Regions from separate parts of the Aquamicrobium ahrensii genome, predicted to be linked through region 1. Evidence: riboswitches for the same ligand, from Rfam matches in the RefSeq annotation. Region 1 holds a riboswitch; the other holds the start of a gene.
What was found. A riboswitch is a leader RNA that binds a small molecule or an ion and turns the genes downstream of it on or off. The one in region 1 is predicted to bind S-adenosylmethionine.
Positions count from the first base shown of each region.

Region 2: linked by a shared signal. The riboswitch ahead of ABID44_RS08975 (homoserine O-succinyltransferase) and the one ahead of ABID44_RS12660 (O-succinylhomoserine sulfhydrylase) in region 1 are both predicted to bind S-adenosylmethionine.

Region 1 covers NZ_JBEPMN010000009.1:77,777-81,181, reverse strand. The annotation lists gene ABID44_RS12670 (ABC transporter substrate-binding protein) at 1-12, opposite strand, end outside; gene ABID44_RS12665 (2'-deoxycytidine 5'-triphosphate deaminase) at 121-1,251, opposite strand; SAM riboswitch at 1,312-1,389, shown strand; gene ABID44_RS12660 (O-succinylhomoserine sulfhydrylase) at 1,446-2,648, shown strand; gene apaG (Co2+/Mg2+ efflux facilitator ApaG/CorD) at 2,751-3,143, shown strand; gene ABID44_RS12650 (Hsp33 family molecular chaperone) at 3,199-3,405, opposite strand, start outside.
Region 2 covers NZ_JBEPMN010000005.1:101,289-104,693, forward strand. The annotation lists gene ABID44_RS08970 (pyridoxal phosphate-dependent aminotransferase) at 1-1,095, opposite strand, end outside; SAM riboswitch at 1,225-1,304, shown strand; gene ABID44_RS08975 (homoserine O-succinyltransferase) at 1,358-2,281, shown strand; gene ABID44_RS08980 (class I SAM-dependent methyltransferase) at 2,340-3,125, opposite strand; gene gloB (hydroxyacylglutathione hydrolase) at 3,259-3,405, shown strand, end outside.

The sequences.
Region 1 (3,405 bases):
GGATATACGCATAGTGAACCTCTTCCCAAAAATTCCAGGCCCCCTTTGGCCTGCGCCCAGCCAAGCACAGCCGCAGGCTGGGCACAAGCCAAAAGCTTTAGGTCCAAAGTAGCGGAGAGGTTAACGCTGCGTCGGGCTGCGGAAATGCTTGGAGAGTTTGAGGCCCTGCGCCTGATAGTTGGAGCCGAGATCGGCGCCGTAGAGCGCTCTCGGGCGCTTGCGCATGTGCTCGTAGACCAGTCGGCCCACGGTCTGCCCGTGATCGAGGATGAAGGGGACCTCATGGCTGCGCACTTCCAGCACCGCGCGGCTGCCGGTGCCGCCTGCCGCCGAATGGCCGAAGCCGGGGTCGAAGAAGCCGGCGTAATGAACGCGGAATTCGCCCACCAGCGGGTCGAACGGGGTCATCTCGGCGGCGTGGAGAGGCGGCACATGCACCGCCTCACGGCTGACGAGAATGTAGAATTCGTCCGGGTCGAGCACCAGTTCGGCCGCGCCGCGATTGTAGAGGGGCTCCCAGAAGTCGAGCGCATCATGGGCGGCGCGGCGATCCACGTCGATGAGCCCCGTATGATGCTTGGCGCGATAGCCGATCAGCCCGCTGGCGTCGCCTTCCAGGTCGATGGACAGAGCGATGCCGCCGCCCGAAATATCCGGAGGGTCGGTGGCGACCAGCGTCTCGCCGCGATGAAGCGCGTGCAGCTCTTCTTCGGTAAGCAGGGCGTTGCCGGTGCGGAAGCGGATCTGCGACAGGCGCGAGCCGGTGCGAGCGACGATGGGGAAGGTGCGCGGGCTGACCTCCAGATAGAGCGGGCCATGATAGCCGGCGGCGATCTTGTCGAACTCGGCGCCGTGGTCGGTCATCACGCGGGTGAAGATGTCGAGCCGGCCGGTCGAACTCTTGGGGTTGGCTGAGGCGGAGATTTCCGCCGGCAGGGCCAGGCCTTCCAGCAGCGGCACGATGTAGACGCAGCCCGTTTCCAGTACGGCGCCCGCCGTGAGGTCGATCTCATGCAGTTGCAGTCGGTCGAGCTTTTCCGAAACGGAATGACCGGGACCGGGCAGGAAGGAGGCGCGCACCCGGAGCGCCTTTTCGCCGAGCCTCAGGTCGAGGCTTGCCGGCTGGATCTGGTCCGCGTCGAGCGCCCGTGGAGCGGTGAGCGCGCCGCTTTCGAACAGCGCTGCAATATCCTGATCGGGTAGAATGCCTGTCTGACGCAAGGTTACGCTCCCGGCCGGTGATCGGGCCATAATCGCAGATGTCTTAAACATACGGCCGATTGACGCAAGACGGAGCGAGGTTTAAAGGGGTGATTATCCCGTGGTGATTTGGCCGGTCGGCTTGCAGCCACGTTAAACAAGTCGCTAAAGGACCGTCGGGCTCATAAGCTGTCTGTACCGGTTGCGACTTTCGCGGCCGGTTTTTTGTTGTTTGGAAGAGAGCCATGACATCAGACAAGACACGCAGTTGGAGACCCCGCACCACGCTGGTTCATGGAGCGACGCTCCGGTCCCAGTTCGGCGAAGTGTCGGAATCGATTTTCCTGACGCAGGGCTATGTCTACGAGAACGCCGAGGCGGCCGAGGCCCGCTTCAAGGGTGAAGCGCCGGGCTTTATCTATTCGCGCTACGCCAATCCCACGGTCGATATGTTCGAAAAGCGCATGTGCGCGCTGGAAGGCGCGGAAGACGCCCGCGCCACGGCGTCGGGCATGGCGGCGGTCGCCAATGCGATCCTGTGCAGCCTCAAGGCGGGCGATCACATCGTCGCCGCCCGCGCCCTGTTTGGCTCCTGTCGCTGGGTCATCGATACGCTGGCCCCGCGCTACGGCATCGAATCCACGCTGGTGGACGGCAAGGACATCGCCAATTGGGAAAAGGCGGTGCGCCCCAACACGAAGCTGTTCTTCCTTGAAAGCCCCACCAATCCGACACTCGAAGTCATCGACATCGCCGCCGTTGCAGCGCTCGCCAATTCGATCGGCGCGCGGCTGGTGGTGGACAACGTCTTCGCCACGCCGCTGTTGCAGCGCCCGCTGGATCTCGGCGCGCATGTCGTGGTCTATTCCGCCACCAAGCATATCGACGGGCAGGGCCGCTGCCTTGGCGGCATCATCCTTTCCGACAAGGCGTGGATCGACGAGCATCTGCATGATTATTTCCGCCACACCGGCCCCTGCATGTCGCCGTTCAATGCGTGGACGCTGCTGAAGGGGCTGGAGACGCTGCCCGTGCGCGTCGACCAGCAGATGCGCTCAGCCGCCCGCATCGCCGATTTCCTGGCGCAGTCGCCGCAGATCGAGCGCGTCGTCTATCCCGGACGTCCCGACCATCCGCAGGCCGACGTCATCGCCCGGCAGATGTCCGGCGGCTCGACGCTTGTGTGCTTCGATGTGAAGGGCGGCAAGGCGGGGGCGTTCGCTTTCCAGAACGCGCTGGACATCGTGCTGATCTCCAACAATCTGGGCGACGCCAAGAGCCTGATCACCCATCCCGCAACCACCACGCACAAGAACCTCACCGAGGAAGCGCGGGCCGAGGGCGGCATCGGTCCCGGCACCTTGCGCCTCTCGGTCGGGCTTGAGGACACGGATGATCTGCTGGAGGACATCGGGCAGGCGCTGGCCGGGGTCGGCAAGGCTGCCTGATGGCGCGTGAAGGCGGCCGGTGCCGTTTCGGCTCCGGCTGCCGCGCGAGGCTTGACCGAACCGTTTTACGGGCCAATCCTGCCCGGGCAGGAGATGCCGATCATGTACAGCGCCACGACACGCGACATAGAGGTTCGGGTCAGGCCGTTCTATCTGGAGGAACGGTCGGACCCCGCAGGGAACCGCTATGTGTGGGGCTATCGGGTGACGATCTGGAACCATTCGAGCGAGTTCGTCCAGCTCATGTCGCGTCACTGGCGCATCACCGATGGAGCCGGACGTGTGGAGGAAGTGCGCGGCGCCGGCGTGGTCGGCGATCAGCCCGAGCTCGATCCGGGCGACAGCTACGAATATACATCCGGCTGCCCGCTCTCCACGCCATCCGGTTTCATGGCCGGCAGCTACACCATGCGCACGGCGACGGGGGAAACCTTCGACATCGAAATCCCGGCCTTCTCGCTCGATCTGCCTGATGAGCGCCGAACGGTGAACTGAGACAGGAAATGCAGGAGGCCGGCCCGGAACCGGACCGGCCTCTGTCGCAGGATCGTCAGTCGCCTGCCGGCAGAAACTCCGCCGGCTCGAATTCGTAGGCCTTCGAGCAGAACTGGCATTCGACGCGGATGCGGCCGGCCTCTATGCTGTCGCGAACTTCCTCGGCGGTGAAGCCGCGCAGCATGCCTTCGATCCGCTCCTGCGAGCAGGAGCAGCGGTCCGCCACCTGAACATTGTCGAAGACGCGCACGCCATGCTCATG
Region 2 (3,405 bases), on a different contig from region 1:
TTCGGTCAGTGCGGCGACGACGCCGCGGTTGGCTTCTTCGGTTCCGACTGTCATCCGCAGCGCGTTGGGAAAACCGTAGCCTGCAACGCGCCGCAGGATATACCCTCGCGCGGTCAGATACTCGTCGGCGGCCGAAGCCGAATGCTCGCCGTTCTCCGGAAAATGAACGAGAATGAAATTGGTGACGCTGGGCGTCACCCTGAGCCCAAGCGCGGTCAGTTCTGCGGTAAGCCAGGGCAGCCAGATCTCGTTGTGGGCTATCGAATGCTCGACGTGGGCGCGGTCGCGCACGGCGGCTGCGCCGGCGGCGATGGCCGTTGCGGTCACGTTGAAGGCGTCGCGCACGCGCTCGAGGGCGTCGATGATGTGGGCGGGCGCATACATCCAGCCTATGCGCGCGCCGCCGAGGCCATAAGCCTTTGAGAAGGTGCGGGTCATGACCACGTTTTCCGCTCCGGCCACCAGCTCGACGCCGGCTTCATAGTCGTTGCGGCGCACATATTCGGCATAGGCGGCGTCGAGCAGCAGCATGACGTTCCCGGGCAGGCCGGCGTGCAGGCGCTTTACCTCGTTGAAGGGAATGTAGGTGCCGGTGGGGTTGGCGGGATTGGCGAGGAACACCATGCGCGTCCTGTCCGTGACGCTGGCCAGGATCGCATCGACATCGACGCGCTCGTCCTTCTCCGGAGCCACGACCGGGGTTGCGCCCGCCGCCATGATGGCGATGCGATAGGCGAGGAAGCCATATTGCGGGTAGATCGCCTCGTCGCCGGGGGCGAGATAGATGCGCGACAGCAGCGCCAGCGCCTCGTCCGAGCCGTTGAAGCACATGAGGTTGGCCATATTCAGCCCGTGGGCCTCGGCAATCGCCTCGCGCAGGGGCGTGGACGAGCCGTCCGGGTAGAATTCCAGCCGGCCCGCCACCTCGCGCGCAGCCTCGATCGCCTTCGCAGAAGCGCCAAGCGGGTTTTCGTTGGCGGACAGCTTGTGCAGCTTCACGCCGGCGGGCGCTGCGCTTTTGCCCGGCACATAAGCCTCGATGTCCAGAATGCCGGCGCGGGGATGGGGACGAGACTGTTCTTGTGCCGTGGTCATGATTCGAAATCCATTGGAAGGCCGTAAATTTCCGGCGAGATGCACGGAAATACCCGCCGCAAACGGCAATGTCGAGGGTGAAGGCTTGGCGCAGAGCATTGACGCGAACGATACCCGGTCCTAGATAGAAATCCGTTCCGTGGTGATTTGGCCGGTCGGCTTGCAGCCACGTTAAAGAAGTCGCTAAAAAAGGCCGAGGCTGACAGCCATGTCGGGACCGGTCGCGATTTCGCCGCCGGTCTTTTGTTTTGGAGCTTGTCCGATGCCGATCAAGATCCCCGATCAGCTCCCTGCCCGCGAGGTGCTCGTACGCGAGGGCGTGTCGATCATGGACGAGCGCACGGCGCTCAGGCAGGATATCCGCCCCTTGCAGATCGGCCTGCTCAACCTGATGCCGAACAAGATCCGTACGGAGACGCAGTTCGCCCGCCTGCTCGGCGCTTCGCCTCTCCAGGTCGAGCTGACGCTGGTGCGGGTGGGCAACCACAAGGCCAAGAACACATCGGAGGAGCACCTGATCTCCTTCTACCAGACATGGGACGAGGTGCGGGACCGCAAGTTCGACGGCTTCATCATCACCGGCGCGCCGATCGAGCTGCTGCCCTTCGAAGAGGTCAATTACTGGAAAGAGCTGGAGCAGATCCTCGACTGGACGACCGGCAACGTCCATTCCTCCTTCTTCATCTGCTGGGGGGCGATGGCGGCCGCATGGCATTTCCACCGCATCCCGAAATACACGCTGGCGAAGAAGGCGTTCGGCGTCTATCGCCACCGCAACGATGCCCCGGCCTCACCCTACCTCGCCGGTTTCTCCGACGATTTCGCGGTGCCCGTATCGCGCTGGACGGAGGTGCGCAGCAGCGACATTCCGGCTGGCGTCGGCCTCGATCTGCTGATGGAATCGGATGTCACCGGTCCGTGCCTTTTGTCGGAGCCGGCCGGCAACCGGCTCTACATGTTCAACCATATCGAATATGATTCGACTTCGTTGAAAGAGGAATATGACCGGGACGTCGCCGCAGGCTCGGCCATCGAGGTGCCGCATGAATACTATCCCGACAACGATCCGTCCCGGCCGCCGCTTAACCGCTGGCGCTCGCATGCGCATCTGCTGTTCGGCAACTGGCTGAACCAGGTCTACCAGACCACCGAGTTCGATCTGGAGCAGGTCGGCCACCGGAGCTGACGGACCACGCCTGTTGATCTGGTGACGCCGAGCCAGCTCCTTTCGGGGCGGCCATCAGTCAGGTCTGCTTTGCGTCCGGCCTGGGGCGGGTCGGCTTGGCGCTGAAGCGCATGCCAAGGCTTGGCGCGCCCTGCGGCGACAGCACCGGCACGAAGACACGGCGGGAGGCGCGCTGCGCCACCGGTATGCCCTGATACAGGCGCTTCTGCGCTTCAACGGCGATGACGCCGGAGAAGATCGGCCACAGCCAGCGGCCGCCACGCTCGAACAGGCCGTGCAGGCGCATCACGAAGCGCCGGCGCGAGGGCGGGAAGAACAGCCCGTCCGACCATGCCGCCGGCGTGAAGTTCGCTTCCCTAAGAAGTTCGCCGAGTTGTCCGCGCGAATAGGGCCGGCCGGTGCCGAAGGGTGTGTGCTCGAAACGAGCCCACATGCCACGCCGGTTCGGCACGACGATGACGACGCGGCCGGCCGGCGACAATACCCGCCAGATCTCGTTCAGCGTCTCGCGCGGGTTTTCCGCATGTTCCAGCGAATGGACGAGCAGCATGCGATCGATGGAGGAATCCATCAGCGGCAGTTCCTCGTCGAACACCAGCGCGGTGGACGCCGGCCCGGTCGGGGGCCATATCACGGCCCCCTGCGTGGCCGGCATGAAGGCGAAGACGCGCTCGGCGTCCGAGCCGAACCGTTCCAGCCAGGGCAGCGCATAGCCCAGTCCCACCAGCCGCTCGTTCGGCACCGGCGCCCAGATCGACGACAGCGCCATGGTGATCGAGCGTTCGGCAAGGCGGCCGAGCGGCGAGGCATAGAAAGAGCGCAGGTCGACAATGTCGGAATGCATGGAAAGCCTGTCGTGCGAGTTGCCGCCAGACGGTAGCCCTTGTGCGGGGCGACTTCAACAAAGCCGCCAAACTCCGATGGGGTGACAGGCGGTGTCGCACGACCTATGTCTGAAGCTCAGGAGGAGTTTGCGCATGGCCATCGAGATCGAACAGTTCATGTGTCGGCAGGACAATTTCGGCGTGCTGCTGCGCGATTCCGGCACTGGCGAGGTGGCGCTGGTCGACGCGCCCGAGGAAGCGCCGATCCTCGCCGCCATCGAGCGCACCGGCTGGACGCCG